One region of the Chromobacterium paludis genome, then DNA from elsewhere that is predicted to be linked to it. Evidence: predicted binding sites of a transcription regulator. Region 1 holds the regulator's gene; the other holds the start of a gene.
The links. The regulator FNR, encoded in region 1, switches genes on or off when oxygen is low (the NO sensors DNR and NnrR bind a similar motif). The targets are predictions, from matches to a motif close to TTGATNNNNATCAA.

Region 1 (7,378 bases):
CTGCGCGCTGACCAGCCGCCGCCGCGAGCTGACCACCCCGCTGTCCACCCCGCGCCAAACCACGCCGGAGCTGATCGCGCGCGCGCGCGAAGGCGAGCAGGTGGCCCTGGTGTTCGGCAACGAAACTTTCGGCTTGTCGATCGAGGAAGTGGAGCAGTGCAACCGCCTGGTGACCATCCCCGGCAATCCGGACTACTTCTCGCTGAACCTGGCGATGGCGGTGCAGGTGATGACTTACGAACTGTTCAGCCACACCGAGGTGGACGTGGAATATCTGCGCGCCGAGGGCGAGGCCGCGACGCAGAGCGAGGTGGACGGCATGTGCGGCCATCTGGAGCAGGCGATGGACGAGATAGGCTACTTCCAGCGCCGCAACAGCGAGCGGCTGATGCGCCGCATGCGGACCATGTTCCACCGCGCCGGCATGCTGCGCGAGGAGATCGACATCCTGCGCGGCTTCTACAAGCAAGTGCAGCGCGCGGCCGGCAAAGCCTCCGGCGATGCGGACTGAGCCAGGCTGCGACCTGCCTTACGCGCATCCCGCGGTGCGCGATCTGGCCTTTTTGCTGACCTCTCCCCCGCCCTGGCTGTGCGGCGCGGACATGCCGCCCGAGCGCCTGCTGGGCGCGGACGGCGCAAATCTGCTGGCCGAACTGGACCGCGCGCCGGCGGCGCTGGAAGCCTGGCTCGCCGGGGCGCCGGCCGTCCGCCTTGGAAAATATGCGGAACGATTATTCTCATTTTGGTTTCGCCATGCATCGCATATCGAACTGGCTTTTGAAAACCTGAAAGTCATCAATGCGGCGCGGCGCACGGTGGGAGAGTTCGATTTTCTGCTGCGCCTGGACGGCGAACCCTGGCATCTGGAAACCGCCAGCAAGTTTTATCTGCAAGTTGGCGACTCGCCCGATGAGCTGATCGGCCCTGGTATCAATGACGCCTGGCGGTTAAAAGAGACCAAAAATACAACACAGCTGCTTTTATCGCGCCATCCCAACGCTCGGGCCGTCCTGCCGCCGGGCTTCGAGAACTGCCGCGCCGCCGCCCGCCTCTGCGGCTGGTTCTTCTATCCCGCAGGCGCCGCCCCTGCGGCCCTTCTCGCGCCCGGCCAGCTCCATGGCTGGCACGCGCCGCGGCTGGATGCCTGGCCCAGACGGCACGAAAATTCGCGCTGGGCCTGGCTGCCCCGATTGCGCTGGCTGGCGCCGGCCCGCTTGGCAGAGGCGGAGACGCAGGAAGAACACGCCTTGCGCGACAGCTTGTCCGCCGCCGCCGCGCCGCAGCTGGTGGCGGAACTGCAGCCTGGCGCGGACGGCGTCTGGCGCGAAGCGGCGCGCGGCTTCGTCACCCCGCCCGGCTGGCCGGACCCCGGCCGCCTGGCCGCGCTGCGGCAGCGCATCGCCGCCGCGCAGGCATGAAAAAAGGCAGGCCATGGCCTGCCTTCCTCACTTCTCAACCCACCCCGCTTAGTGCCCGTTGGCGTGGGCGCAGCCGGAAATCAAGGCTTTCAGATCGTCCAGTTGCACCAGCTGGATGTGCTTGTGATCGACGGTGATCCAGCCTTGTTGCTGGAACTTGGACAGCGTGCGGCTGACCGTTTCCAGCTTCAGGCCCAGGAAGCTGCCGATTTCCTCGCGGCTCATGCGCAGGATGAAGTCGTTGGCGGCGAAGCCGCGGCTGGACAGGCGGCCGGACAGGTTCAGCAGGAAGGCGGCGATGCGCTCCTCCGCCTTCATATTGCCCAGCAGCAGCATGACGTTTTGGTCGCGCACGATCTCGCGGCTCATCAGCCGGTAGAAGTGGTGCTGCAGGCTGGGGATGTCGCGGCTCAGCGTTTCCATGCGGTTGAACGGCAGTTCGCACACTTCGCTGTCCTCCAGCGCGATGGCGTCGCAGCTGTGGTTGCCGGTGGAAATGCCGTCCAGGCCCATCAGCTCGCCGGACATCTGGAAGCCGGTCACTTGCTCGCGGCCGTCCTGGCTGGCGACACAGGTCTTGAAGAAGCCGGTGCGCACGGCGAACAAGGACTTGAAAGACTCGCCGCTGTGGAACAGGTACTCGCCGCGTTTCAGGCGTCGGCTCTGCCGGATCACGGTGTCGAGCTGGCTCATCTCCTCGCGGTTCAGTCCGACAGGCAAGCACAGCTCGCGCAGACTGCAGCTGGAGCAGGAGACTTTCAAAGAATGCAGGGGTGTGTGGTTGTGTTCAGACATGCTATTTGGCTGCAAGCTCGTAAAGGTTGACCATAGTCAATGCCGACAATGGGGGATTTCCGCAAATTTACCAGTACACCGGAAGTTTTTCCATCTGAATGAGACATGAAAACCACCCATCCCTTCTCACCCGCCCATTTTGAGTTCGATCGCGAGCTGATCGAACGCCTGGATGGATCTGGACCGCGGTATACATCGTACCCGACCGCAGATCGCTTCACATCAAATTTCTCTGATGATGACTATCTGCTGCGCCTGCAACAACGCCGCATCGGCGCCAACCGCAAGCCTTTATCGGTTTACGTGCATATACCATTTTGCAACACCGTCTGCTTCTACTGCGCCTGCAACAAGATCATCACCAAGGACAAGAGCAAGGCGGACATCTATCTGGACCACCTGGAGAAGGAAATCCAGCTGGTGGCGGCGCAACTGGGCTGCCGCGAGAAGATCATCCAGCTGCATTTCGGCGGCGGCACGCCCACCTTCCTCTCCGATGCGCAGCTGGAACGATTGATGGCCATGCTGGCCGAGCACTTCGAGTTCATGCCCGACGGCGAATACTCGATCGAGATCGACCCGCGCAAGGTGTCGCGCGAAACCATGCTCAAGCTGGCCAAGTTCGGCTTCAACCGCATCAGCGTCGGCGTGCAGGACTTCGAGCCGGCGGTGCAAAAAGCCGTCAACCGCGTCCAGAGCGAGGAAGAAACCCGCGCCGTGATCGAGGCCGGGCGAGAGGCCGGCATCCAGTCGGTGAGCCTGGACCTGATCTACGGCCTGCCGCTGCAAACGCGCGAATCCATGCTGCGCACCTTGCAAAAGGCGCTGGAGCTGAACCCGGACCGGCTGGCGCTGTACAACTACGCCCACCTGCCCACGGTGTTCATGCCGCAGCGGCGCATCCACGAAGCGGACCTGCCCTCCGCCTCGGTCAAACTGGACATCCTGCAGGATGCGGTGAAGATGCTGACCGACGCCGGCTATGTGTTCATCGGCATGGACCACTTCGCCAAGCCCGACGACGAACTGGCGGTGGCGCTGCGCCAGGGCCGGCTGCAACGCAACTTCCAGGGCTACTCCACGCATGCGGACTGCGACATGCTGGCCTTCGGCGTGTCCGCCATCAGCAAGGTGGGCTCCAGCTACTGCCAGAACGACAAGACGCTGGAGGGCTATTACGCGGCGCTGGACGCGGACAAGCTGCCCATCGTGCGCGGCATCACGCTGGACAACGACGACCTGTTGCGCCGCACCATCATCCAGGGCCTGATGTGCCGCTTCGCCTTGTCGGTGGAGGCGATAGAGGAAATCTTCGGCATCAACTTCGCTCAGTATTTCACCGAGGAAATGCCGCAGATCCGCGCCTTCCAACAGCAGGGCCTGCTGTCCTTCGACGGCGACTTCCTGATGGTGGAGCCCAAGGGGCGCTTCCTGATCCGCAACATCGCCATGTTGTTCGACCGCCATCTGCGCGAGCGCCAGACCCACGCCCGCTACTCCAAAACCATCTAAATCCCGCCGCCTCGCGCCCCCCGCGAGGCGGTCTTTCCTCGCCTATCTCGCCCGCGATATCCGCCATTCGTGTAAATGGCTATGATTCCGTCTTGTAATAAGCAATTTCACTTATACAGTTGAAGGGACGGAAGCGTTTCCCGTCCTGTCTTGCGCGGCCGCTTTGGCCGCAGCGATACGGTAGGAGTTTCGCCATGAACACACCCATCGTCCGGCTGATGCAACGCCTCAGCTATCCCCAGCGTTTCGCCGTAATCGGATGCTTGTTCGCCATCGTGCTGCTGTATCTGGTCTACGGCCTGTATCGCAGCAATCAAGACAATATCGATTTCAGCGCCAAGGAGCAGGTCGGCGTCGTCTATATGAAGCCCTTGACCGCCATGCTGGCGCAAACCCAACAAGCGCGCGAACTATCGGTGCGCGCCGCCCTGGGCGAAGCCGACGCCAAGAACAGCCTGCCCGCCGCCGTCCAGCAGCTGCAAGCCAGCTGGCAGGCGCTCAAAACCGTCAACGATCAGTTGGGCGGCGACCTGGCCAGCGGCGGTGCCTGGCAAGCGGCCAGCGCGTCCTGGGACAAGCTGCAGTCCGGGGGCGGCTCGCCGGCGCAGGCGATGGCGGCCTACAGCGACTTCGGCGACAAACTGTCCACCCTGATAGGCCTGATCAGCGACAATTCCAATCTGACGCTGGACCCGGACATCGATACCTATTATCTGATGGATGCCACCACCGGCAAGTTGGCGAGCCTGCTTAATCTCATGGGCGAGGCCAACGCCCTGGCGGCCCTGCCCGCGGCCAATCATGCGCTGGACAGCGCGCAGCGGGACAGGCTGGTGGAGCTGCGGCCCTTGATCGCCGAGGCCGCCGACGGCCTGGGCGGCGACATCGCCAAGGCCGTGGCCTACAACGACAGCCTGAAGAGCGAGCTCTCCCAGCAACAGGACAAGCTGACCTCCATGCTGAAGGGCCAGCAAGGCGCGCTGGATCTGGCCATAGGCGGCAAGACCGGCGCAGACGGGCTGAAAGTGGCCGGGCACAGCGCGGAAGGCGCCCAAATCATCGCCGCCTACACCACGCAGGCGCTGGAGCGGCTGGACCAGCTGCTGCAGGCACGGGTCGACCGCATCGCCAGCCAGCGCAACCGCTACATCATCATCGGCGTCGTCTCCATGCTGGCGGCCATTCTGCTGTTCCAGCAGCTGTATATGTCCATCACCAGCCAGCTGGGCGGCGAGCCGTTTTACGTGCAGGAAGTGGTGGAACAGATCGCCTCCGGCCGGCTGGATACCCGCATCCAGTTGCGCGATAACGACGAAACCAGCCTGCTGGCCGCCATCCGCCGCATGCGCAACCAGCTGCGCGACACCGTGGCCCAATTGATCGCCACCGCCAACGAAGTGAACGGCGCCGCCACGGAAATGGCGAACAGCGCGCACAGCATCTCCGACAGCAGCTGCCGCCAGAACGAGGCCGCAGCCAGCATGGCCGCGGCGATAGAACAACTCAGCACCAGCCTGTCCGTCTGCGCCGAGCAGTCCGAGCAAGCCGACCGGCTGTCCACCGATGCCGTGCATGAGTCCAATCAGGGCGATAAAGTCATCAGCGCCACCAGCCACAGCATGGACGGCATCGTGCGCGACGTGTCCACCGTGTCGGAAACCATAGGCGACCTCGGCAAGCAATCCGAATCCATCGCCGGCATCGTCGACGTGATACGCGACGTGGCGGACCAGACCAATCTATTGGCGCTGAACGCGGCGATCGAGGCGGCGCGCGCCGGCGAGATGGGCCGCGGCTTCGCCGTGGTGGCGGACGAGGTGCGCAAGCTGGCCGAGCGCACCGCGCTGTCCACCACCGAGATCAGCAATATCGTCGGCAAGATTCAAAGCACGGCACAGCGCGGCACCCAGTGCATGCAGGTGGGCATGCAGGCCATCATGGACGGCCAGCAGCGCGCGCGCGAAGCCGGCAGCAGCATGCACGACATCCGCCACCGCATCACCGACGTGCTGTCCAGCATCCACCAGATCTCCGACTCGCTGCGCGAACAGAGCAACGCCAGCCAAACGCTGGCGCAGAATGTGGAGCAGGTGTCGCGCATGTCTGAGCAAAACACGCTGGCGGTCAAGGCCAGCGCGGAGACCGCCGGCGAGCTGCAAACCATCTCCCAGCGCCTGCTCAACGTGGCAGGGCGCTTCACGGTCTAGCCAGCCGCCGCCCCTCCAAACGACAAAAAGCCCGCCGGAAACGGCGGGCTTTGTCGCATCAGGCGCGGAAGCGGGCTTACCAGACGCCCTTCTCCACCTTGTCCGCCAGTTCCGGGTATTGCTCGGCCTTGAACACCGGCGCGGCCACGCCGGCCTTCAGCTGGCGCTGGTAATCGCCCAGCACGATGAAGAAATAGCGAGACAGCAGCACGATGGCGGCCAGATTGATCAGCGCCATCAGGCCCATGGCCAGGTCCGCCATGTCCCACACCAGCGGCAGGCTGGCCAGCGCGCCGAACAGCACCATGGCCAGCACCAGCAGGCGGAAGCCCAGCAGCACGGCCTTGTTGTTGCGGATGAACTCGACATTGCCCTCGGCGTAAGCGTAATTGCCCAGGATGGACGAAAACGCGAACAGGAACATCGCCACCGCCAGGAAGGACGCGCCCAGAGTGCCGAACTGCGACTCGATGGCCTTTTGCGTCAGCGCCACGCCGCTCAGGCCAGGCTCGTTCACGCCGGACAACAGAATGATGGCCGCGGTGGCGGTGCACACCACCATGGTGTCGATGAACACGCCGAACATCTGGATCGCGCCCTGGCTGGCCGGATGCCTGGAAGTGGCCGTGGCCGCCGCGTTGGGCGCCGAACCCATGCCGGCCTCGTTGGAGAACAAGCCGCGCTTGATGCCCAGCATCATCGCCTGGCTCACCGCGTAACCGGCCACGCCGCCGGCGGCCTGCTCCAGGCCCAGCGCGCTCTTGACGATCAGCGCGATCATGCCCGGCAGCTCCGCCGCGTGGGTCGCCAGCACGTAGAAGGCCATCAGCAGGTAGATCAGCGCCATCACCGGCACCATCCACTCGGCCACCCGCGCCACGGCGCGCACGCCGCCGAAAATCACCGGCGCGCTCAGCAACACCAGCCCGATGCCCACCGCATAGCGGTTCCAGCCCCAGGCGCCTTCTGTCGCGGCGACGATGGAGTTGGCCTGCACCGCGTTGAACACCAGGCCGAAGGCCAGGATCAGGCATAGCGCAAACAAGACGCCCAGCCAGCGCTGGCCCAGGCCCTTTTGAATGTAATACGCGGGGCCGCCGCGGAAGGTGTCGTCGTGATGGCTGGTCTTGAACAGCTGGGCCAGCGTCGATTCGACAAAGGCGCTGGACATGCCGAGCAAGGCGGTCAGCCACATCCAGAACACCGCGCCGGGGCCGCCGGCTGCGATGGCGATGGCCACGCCGGCGATATTGCCGGTGCCCACGCGGCTGGCCAAGCCAGTGGCGAAGGCCTGAAACGGCGAGATGTCATCCTTGCTGACATGGCCGCCGCGGCCGCCCAGCATTTCGCGCCAGCCGCGCGGAAACAGCCGCAATTGCAAAAAGCCCGAACGCAACGTGAAGTACAGGCCTACCGCCAACAAGAGGGCGATCAGCAGCTTGCCCC
Region 2 (7,378 bases), 2.1 Mb from region 1:
GATGATGGCCTGGTCGGTGCAGTGGCCCTTGCCGGTGAGGGCCAGCGAGCCGTAGCAGTCCACGTGGACGCGGGAGACTTGGTTGAAGCGGCCGGTTTCCTTGAGCGCGCCCAGGAACTGGTGGCCGGCCTTCATCGGGCCGACGGTGTGGGAGCTGGAGGGGCCGACGCCGATTTTGTAGATGTCGCTCATGCTGAACATGATGCTACCTCTTTGAATGCTGGAATCTGGAAGAAGAACAGGCCGCTAGCGCGATTGGGAGGGGGCCGGGAGGACCCGGACTGGCCGGGCCGCTCTGTTTCAGCGCTGGAATCCGCGGTCTGTGGGCCGAATCCCAATCCCCCAGCCGGCAAGGGCGGGGGGCCTGTTGGCTTACGATCAGGCGATCAGATCGTAGAAGATGGCGGAGATGGCGATCAGGCCGATCAGCACCACGAAGATGTTGCTGGCGGCGCCGGAGTACTTCTTCATGGCCGGCACTTTCTGGATGGCGTACATCGGCATCAGGAACAGCAGCATGGCGATCACCGGGCCGCCCAGGGTTTCAATCATGCCCAGGATGGACGGGTTGATGGTGGCGATGATCCAGCAGGTCACGATCATGAAGATGGCGGTGTAGCGGTCCAGCTTGGACGATTCGATGGTCTTGCCGCTCTGGCGCAGTTGCTTGATCACCAGGCCGTTGAAGCCTTCCTTGGCGCCCAGGTAGTGGCCCAGGAAGGACTTGCTGATGGCGACCATGGCGATGATAGGGGCAACCCATTCCATCACCGGGTTTTGGAAGTGGTTGGCCAGGTAGGACAGGATGGAGATGTTCTGGGCCTTGGCGGCGGCCAGGTCGGCCGGGCTTAGGCTGAACACGCAGCTGAACACGAAGAACATCACGGTCAGCACCATCATGGTGTGGGCGCGGATCAGCACGCGGCTGGAAGCCGGCTCGGCGTCGTCGCCGTGCAGCTTGCGTTGGTCCACAGAGAAGGACGAGATGATGGGCGAGTGGTTGAAGGAGAACACCATCACCGGGATGGCCAGCCACAGCGTCTTGTAGAAAGCGCCGCTGGATACGGCGTCGCCCAGGCTGCCGGCGTGGCGGATGGCGGTGTCGCTCCATTGCGGGATCAGGTACAGGGCCAGCAGCATCAGCACCACCACGAACGGGTAGACCAGGATGCTCATCGCCTTGACGATCATCTGGCCGCCCAAGCGCACGATGGACATCAGGCCCAGGATCAGCGCCAGCGAGAACACGGCGCGGGTGGCGGTGCCGGTGCCCACGTCGATGTGCAGCTGGTTATTGAGGAAGGACAGCACCGTATTGGTGATGGCCACGCTGTACATCAACAGAATCGGGTAGATGGCGAAGAAGTACAGCAGGGTGATGATCTTGCCGGCGCCGAGGCCGAAGTGCTCTTCCACCACTTCCGTGATGTCCGCGCCTTCCTTGCTGCCGGACAGCACGAAGCGGGTCAGGCCGCGGTGGGCGAAGAAGGTCAGCGGCAGGGCCAGGATGGCCATCAACATCAGCGGCCACAGGCCGCCGATGCCGGCGTTGATGGGGAGGAACAGGACGCCGGCGCCGATGGCGGTGCCATACAGGCCGAGCATCCAGGTGGTGTCGTGCTTGGTCCATCCGGACGAGCCGGAGCGGGGAGCGGTGGAAGCGATGGTTTGTGACATGATCGAGGTGCCTTTTCGAACGATATTTTGGAAATTCTGTTTTCAGCCTTCCGTCCCTGCATGGGCGGGAGGCGGGGGTGAGCGTGTCGCCGGCAAAGCGGGCTGGCCCGCCGTGCCTTGTCTTGCCGAGTTGTCGCCATCCTACGGGCTTTGTAGTCAGGCAGGTACACATTTAAGAACATCAGTTGATTCTAATCAATATAAATTTGTCGTAAAACGAACAAATGAACACGAGAAAGGCAGTGGCGCAGGCAGTTTGATTGGCTATTTTTGCCTTTATTTTGAAATAAAACACCAATAAATATTGTTTTATAGGAATTAAATATTTAAAAATAGCAAGAATAAGCAATATTTTTTAAATCAACCTAATATGAACCTGCCATGCTTGGGCGGATGATGCGACGCGCTATTTGAGTGTTTGCTCTGTTGTTGTGAGCATTCGATTTCGGCCCGGCTCAGGCTGTGTTGTTTCGTCATAACGTGGATGGGCGAGTTGGATTTTTGAAGTGTTGATAATGTGAATGCATTGTAAAGCATTGAATTTTAAAGGTATGAGTAAGCGTTTGGGCCATGCAGTGCCGAGTGGTATCGCACAGGTTCTATTCTGGCGATGGTTTGATATGGAAAATTTTTTGGTTGAAATGTGTCAAATAAAGAGAGGATTTTCGGCATCAAATTTTCGAAAGTGAAAAATAATGATTAAAAATGAACATATTCGATTTCGAAACCCATGAACGCCTCATAGACTTGAAGCAAGCGGCGGGGCGCGGCTGCGCCGATCATGCCAAGCGCGGCTGGGTGGCGGAAAAAATGGCGATGTGTGAAAAAATAGGAGAACTTTGAGTGTTTTGTGCTGGGTTGTCCTTGCTGGGCGGCGTATCATGGCGCCGATGGCAGCAGACTGACGCCGGAGGTGGTGGGAATGCAGCGGGTTGATCGTTATCAAACACGAATTTACTAAAACGAACATAAAATTTTCGTGAAGTCGCATTTCGTGCGAACGGCGCAGCCGTCGCCGGCGACGCCGCCTTACCCATACTGTAGAGATGCAAGAAAATGAGCCACTCCTCCACACTCGCCTACGTGGCCGACGAAGCGGCCAGCAAGCAGAAGGTGCTGCTGTCCGAACCCGGCCGTTACCTGCTCAGCGCGGCCATGGCCGGCGCGCTGATCGCCGTCGTGCTGGCCGTCAGCCTGAAGCTGGGCCAGGTGTTTTTCGCGGCCGGCGATTCCGGCTACTACATCGCCACTTCCGGCTTTTTCGGCGTGGCCCTGGTCAGCATCATCATTTGCAAAGTGGAGCTGTTCACCAGCAATGTGATGTATTTCACCGTCGGCCGGCTCAGCGGCCGCTGTCACACTCGCAGCCTGTTCCTGAGCTGGGCGATGGTTTACCTGGGCAATCTGATCGGGGTGTTGCTGTTTGTCGCGGTGCTGGCGGGCGCGGGGGGCATGGGCGCTTTGCCGGCCGATCACCTGTTGTTCAGCGTGGTGGAGCACAAGGTGAGCGCGTCCTCGATGGAAATTTTCTGGAAGGGCGTATTGTGCAATTGGATCATCTGTCTGGCGGTGTGGGTGCCGATGCGTCTGGCCAACGAGGCGGCGCGGCTGTTGATCATCATGCTGCTGGTGTTCGTATTCTTCTTCTCCGGCTTTGAGCACAGCATCGCCAACATGGCCTTTTTCGCGCTGGCCAAGCTGCAGGGCATGGCTGGCCTGGAGTGGGCCGACATCCTGCATAATATGCTGCCGGCGACGCTGGGCAATATCGTGGGCGGGGCAGTGGGTGTCGGTCTGGTGGTGTTCCGGCTGGAACGTCACACATTGCAGTTGGTCTGAGTTGCAGCGGCGTTTGCATGCGAGTAAACGGCATGTGAATGTTCGTTTTCGAATGTGGTCGGCGCAGTGCCAGCGGCACCGCGCCGACTTTGCTATAAAACATTGATATTTTAAGGGTATGGCACCGTTTTCACGCGCGGCGAAGCCGAACCGAAATCGCGCGCGAAGCGCGGCACTACTTGACCCAAGTCAAACGAAATTTTCGATTCCGAATGTAGTATGTGTTCAATATCTAACACGTTACCGGACCCAGCCTAAGTAAGGAGGCCCCAGATGGACGCCATCACTCAAAACGCCGCTCAAGCCAACCCCTGGCGCGATTTCGTCGCCGGCGACTGGCAGAGCAAAGTCGATGTCCGCAACTTCATCCAGCTGAACTACCAGCCGTACGAAGGCGACGACAGCTTCCTGGCTGGCGCCACCGAACGTACCAAGAAGCTGTGGGACACCCTGGGCGAACTGCTGAAGCAGGAACGCGCCAAGGGCGTGCTGGATGTGTCCGCCGACCGCGGCTCCTCCATCACCGCGCATGACGCCGGCTACATCGACCAGGCCAATGAAGTGATCGTCGGCTTGCAGACCGATGCCCCGCTGAAGCGCGCCATCATGCCGAACGGCGGCCTGCGCATGGTCGAAAACGGCCTGGAAGCCTTTGGCTTCAAGCTGGATCCGATGATCAAGGAAGTGTGGGAAAAGTATCGCAAGAGCCACAACCAGGGCGTGTTCGATGTCTACACCCCGGAAATCATGGCCTGCCGCAAGTCCGGCGTGATCACCGGCCTGCCTGACGCCTACGGTCGCGGCCGCATCATCGGCGACTACCGCCGCGTGGCCCTGTACGGCACCGACTTCCTGCGCGCCGAGCGCCAGCAAGTGTTCCACGAACTGGACAACGCCACCTTCACCGACGACGTGATGCGCCTGCGCGAAGAGCTGTCCGAACAATTCCGCGCCCTGGACGAACTGAAGCAGATGGCCGCCAAGTACGGCTTTGACATCAGCCGCCCGGCCGCCACCGCCCGCGAAGCCGTGCAGTGGGTGTACTTTGCCTACCTGGCCGCCGTGAAGGAACAAAACGGCGCCGCCATGTCCTTCGGCCGCGTCTCCACCTTCCTGGACGTGTACATCGAGCGCGACATCGCCGCCGGCGTGCTGAGCGAAGAAGAAGCCCAGGAAATGATCGACGACCTGGTGATCAAGCTGCGCATCGTCCGCTTCCTGCGCACCCCGGAATACGATCAACTGTTCTCCGGCGACCCGACCTGGGTGACCGAATCCATCGGCGGCATGGGCCAAGACGGCCGCACCCTGGTGACCAAGAACAGCTTCCGCTTCCTGAACACCCTGTACAACCTGGGCCCGGCGCCGGAACCGAACCTGACCGTGCTGTGGTCCACCCGCTTCCCGCAAGGCTTCAAGAACTTCTGCGCCAAGGTCTCCATCGACACCAGCGCCATCCAGTACGAAAACGACGATCTGATGCTGCCTTACTGGGGCGACGACTACGGCATCGCCTGCTGCGTGTCGGCGATGAAGATCGGCAAGCAGATGCAGTTCTTCGGCGCCCGCGCCAACCTGGCCAAGGCCATGCTGTACGCGATCAACGGCGGCCGCGACGAGAAATCCGGCGCGCTGGTGGCCAAGGGCTTCGAACCGATCACCGGCGACGTGCTGACCTACGAAGAACTGATGCCCAAGTTCGAGAAGATGATGGACTGGCTGGCCGCCACCTACGTCAAGGCGCTGAACTGTATCCACTACATGCACGACAAGTACGCCTACGAGCGCATCGAGATGGCGCTGCACGATCGCGACATCGTCCGCACCATGGCTTGCGGCATCGCCGGCCTGTCCGTGGCCGCCGACTCGCTGTCCGCCGTCAAGTACGCCAAGGTCCATATCATCCGCAATGAAGACGGCCTGGCGGTCGACTACAAGATCGAAGGCGACTACCCGGCATTCGGCAACAACGACGACCGCGTGGACGACATCGCCGTGTGGCTGACCCAGTCCTTCATGGACCGCATCAAGGCCCAGCCCTACTTCTACCGCGATTCCAAGCCGACCCAGTCGGTGCTGACCATCACCTCCAACGTGGTGTACGGCAAGAAGACCGGCAACACCCCGGACGGCCGCCGCGCCGGCGAACCGTTCTCCCCGGGCGCGAACCCGATGAACGGCCGCGACGTGAAGGGCTTTGTCGCCGCGGGCGCTTCGGTGGCCAAGCTGCCGTACGACTCGGCGCTGGACGGCATCAGCTGGACCGCTTCCGCCACGCCTGACGCGCTGGGCCACACCGCCGAAGAGCGCATCCTGAACCTGGCCAACTGCCTGGACGGCTTCTGCTCCGCGCACCCCACCGAGTTCAGCAGCGCCAACTGCACGCCGTTCGATTGCGAAGGCGGCGAGCGCCACATCGCCGGCGGCGGCTTCCACGTCAACGTCAATGTGTTCAAGCGCGAAACCCTGCTGGACGCGATGGAGCACCCGGAGCTGTACCCGCAGCTGACCATCCGCGTGTCGGGCTATGCCGTGAACTTCATCAAGCTGACCCGCGAGCAGCAGCTGGACGTGATCAACCGCACCTTCCACGGCAAGATGTAAGCTGAAATAGGGTAGGGCGGGCAGCCCGCAAGGCTTGCCCGCGCGGAAACACCATCGCATCAATGGCGGGGCGGTCCGGAAGGAAAGCCCCGCTTTTTTCACCAGATCCACCGGAGATACGGCAATGACCCCACCCATCGCCGCAGACTACACCGCTCAAGCTGTCAGCACCGACACCCTAGGCTATTTGCATTCCACCGAGAGCGGCGCCGGCGTCGATGGCCCCGGCATGCGTTTCGTGTTTTTCACCTCGGGCTGCCAGTTCCGCTGCCTGTACTGCCACAACCCGGACACCTGGAAGCTGCACAACGGCCGCCAGGTGACGGTGGAGCAGGCGCTGGCCGAAGTGGCGCCGTACGCGCGCTTCCTCAAGTTCGCCGGCGGCGTCACCATTTCCGGCGGCGAGCCTTTGATGCAGCATGAGTTCGTCGGCGAATTGTTCCACGAGATCAAGCAGCGCTTCGGCCTGCATACCGCGCTGGACACCCAGGGTTTCCTGCATGAGCGCGTGACGGACGAGTGGTTTGACGACGTGGACCTGGTAATGCTGGACATCAAGCATTCCGACCCGGAAAAGTACCAGGCGCTGACCGGCCAGCCGCTGCAGCCGACGCTGGACTTCGCCCAGCGCCTGAAGCGCCTGGGCAAGAAGATGTGGATACGCTATGTGCTGGTGCCGGGCCTGACCGACGGCGACGCCGACATCGAGAAGCTGGCAGACTTCGTGGCCGATCTCGGCGCTGTGGTGGAAAGGGTGGAGGTATTGCCCTTCCACCAGCTGGGCAAGGACAAATGGGCGCAGCTGGGCATGGAGTATCAGCTGAACGACACGCCCATTCCGACAGCCGAACAGGCCGCGCATGCGCGCGCCTTGTTCGCCAGCCGCGGGCTGAAAGTCACCTGAGTTTCATCGAGCCATTCTCCCTGGCCGCCGCCGCGTATCGCGCTGGCGGCTTTTTTTATCGATGCGCGGCACCATTGCGCCGGCGGCGCGGTCTGTCAGGAATCGAGAAGCAAAGGAGCACGCATGAGCAAGGTTCTGGAAATCTGCGCCGGTTCGCTGGCGTCCTGTCTGGCGGCGCAGCAGGGCGGCGCGCAGCGGGTGGAGCTGTGCGACAACCTGCTGGAGGGCGGCACCACGCCGTCCTATGGCCTGTTGGCGCTGGCGCGCGATAGTCTGGGCATAGAAGTCAACGCGCTGATCCGGCCGCGCGGCGGCGATTTTCTGTATTCGGCGCTGGAGTTCGAGACCATGGCG

Region 2: pflB (formate C-acetyltransferase) is a predicted target of FNR. The motif match lies at 3,696-3,709, and genes of this name have one in related genera.

The regions. Positions count from the first base shown of each region.
Region 1 covers NZ_CP043473.1:2,706,762-2,714,139, forward strand. The annotation lists gene FYK34_RS12685 (RNA methyltransferase) at 1-511, shown strand, start outside; gene FYK34_RS12690 (DUF1853 family protein) at 501-1,418, shown strand; gene fnr (fumarate/nitrate reduction transcriptional regulator Fnr) at 1,467-2,213, opposite strand; gene hemN (oxygen-independent coproporphyrinogen III oxidase) at 2,319-3,725, shown strand; gene FYK34_RS20505 (methyl-accepting chemotaxis protein) at 3,920-5,932, shown strand; gene FYK34_RS12710 (alanine/glycine:cation symporter family protein) at 6,009-7,378, opposite strand, start outside.
Region 2 covers NZ_CP043473.1:498,257-505,634, forward strand. The annotation lists gene FYK34_RS02345 (L-serine ammonia-lyase) at 1-201, opposite strand, end outside; gene FYK34_RS02350 (HAAAP family serine/threonine permease) at 379-1,677, opposite strand; gene FYK34_RS20380 (hypothetical protein) at 2,383-2,520, shown strand; gene FYK34_RS02355 (formate/nitrite transporter family protein) at 2,734-3,516, shown strand; gene pflB (formate C-acetyltransferase) at 3,790-6,120, shown strand; gene pflA (pyruvate formate-lyase-activating protein) at 6,245-7,024, shown strand; gene FYK34_RS02370 (copper homeostasis protein CutC) at 7,148-7,378, shown strand, end outside.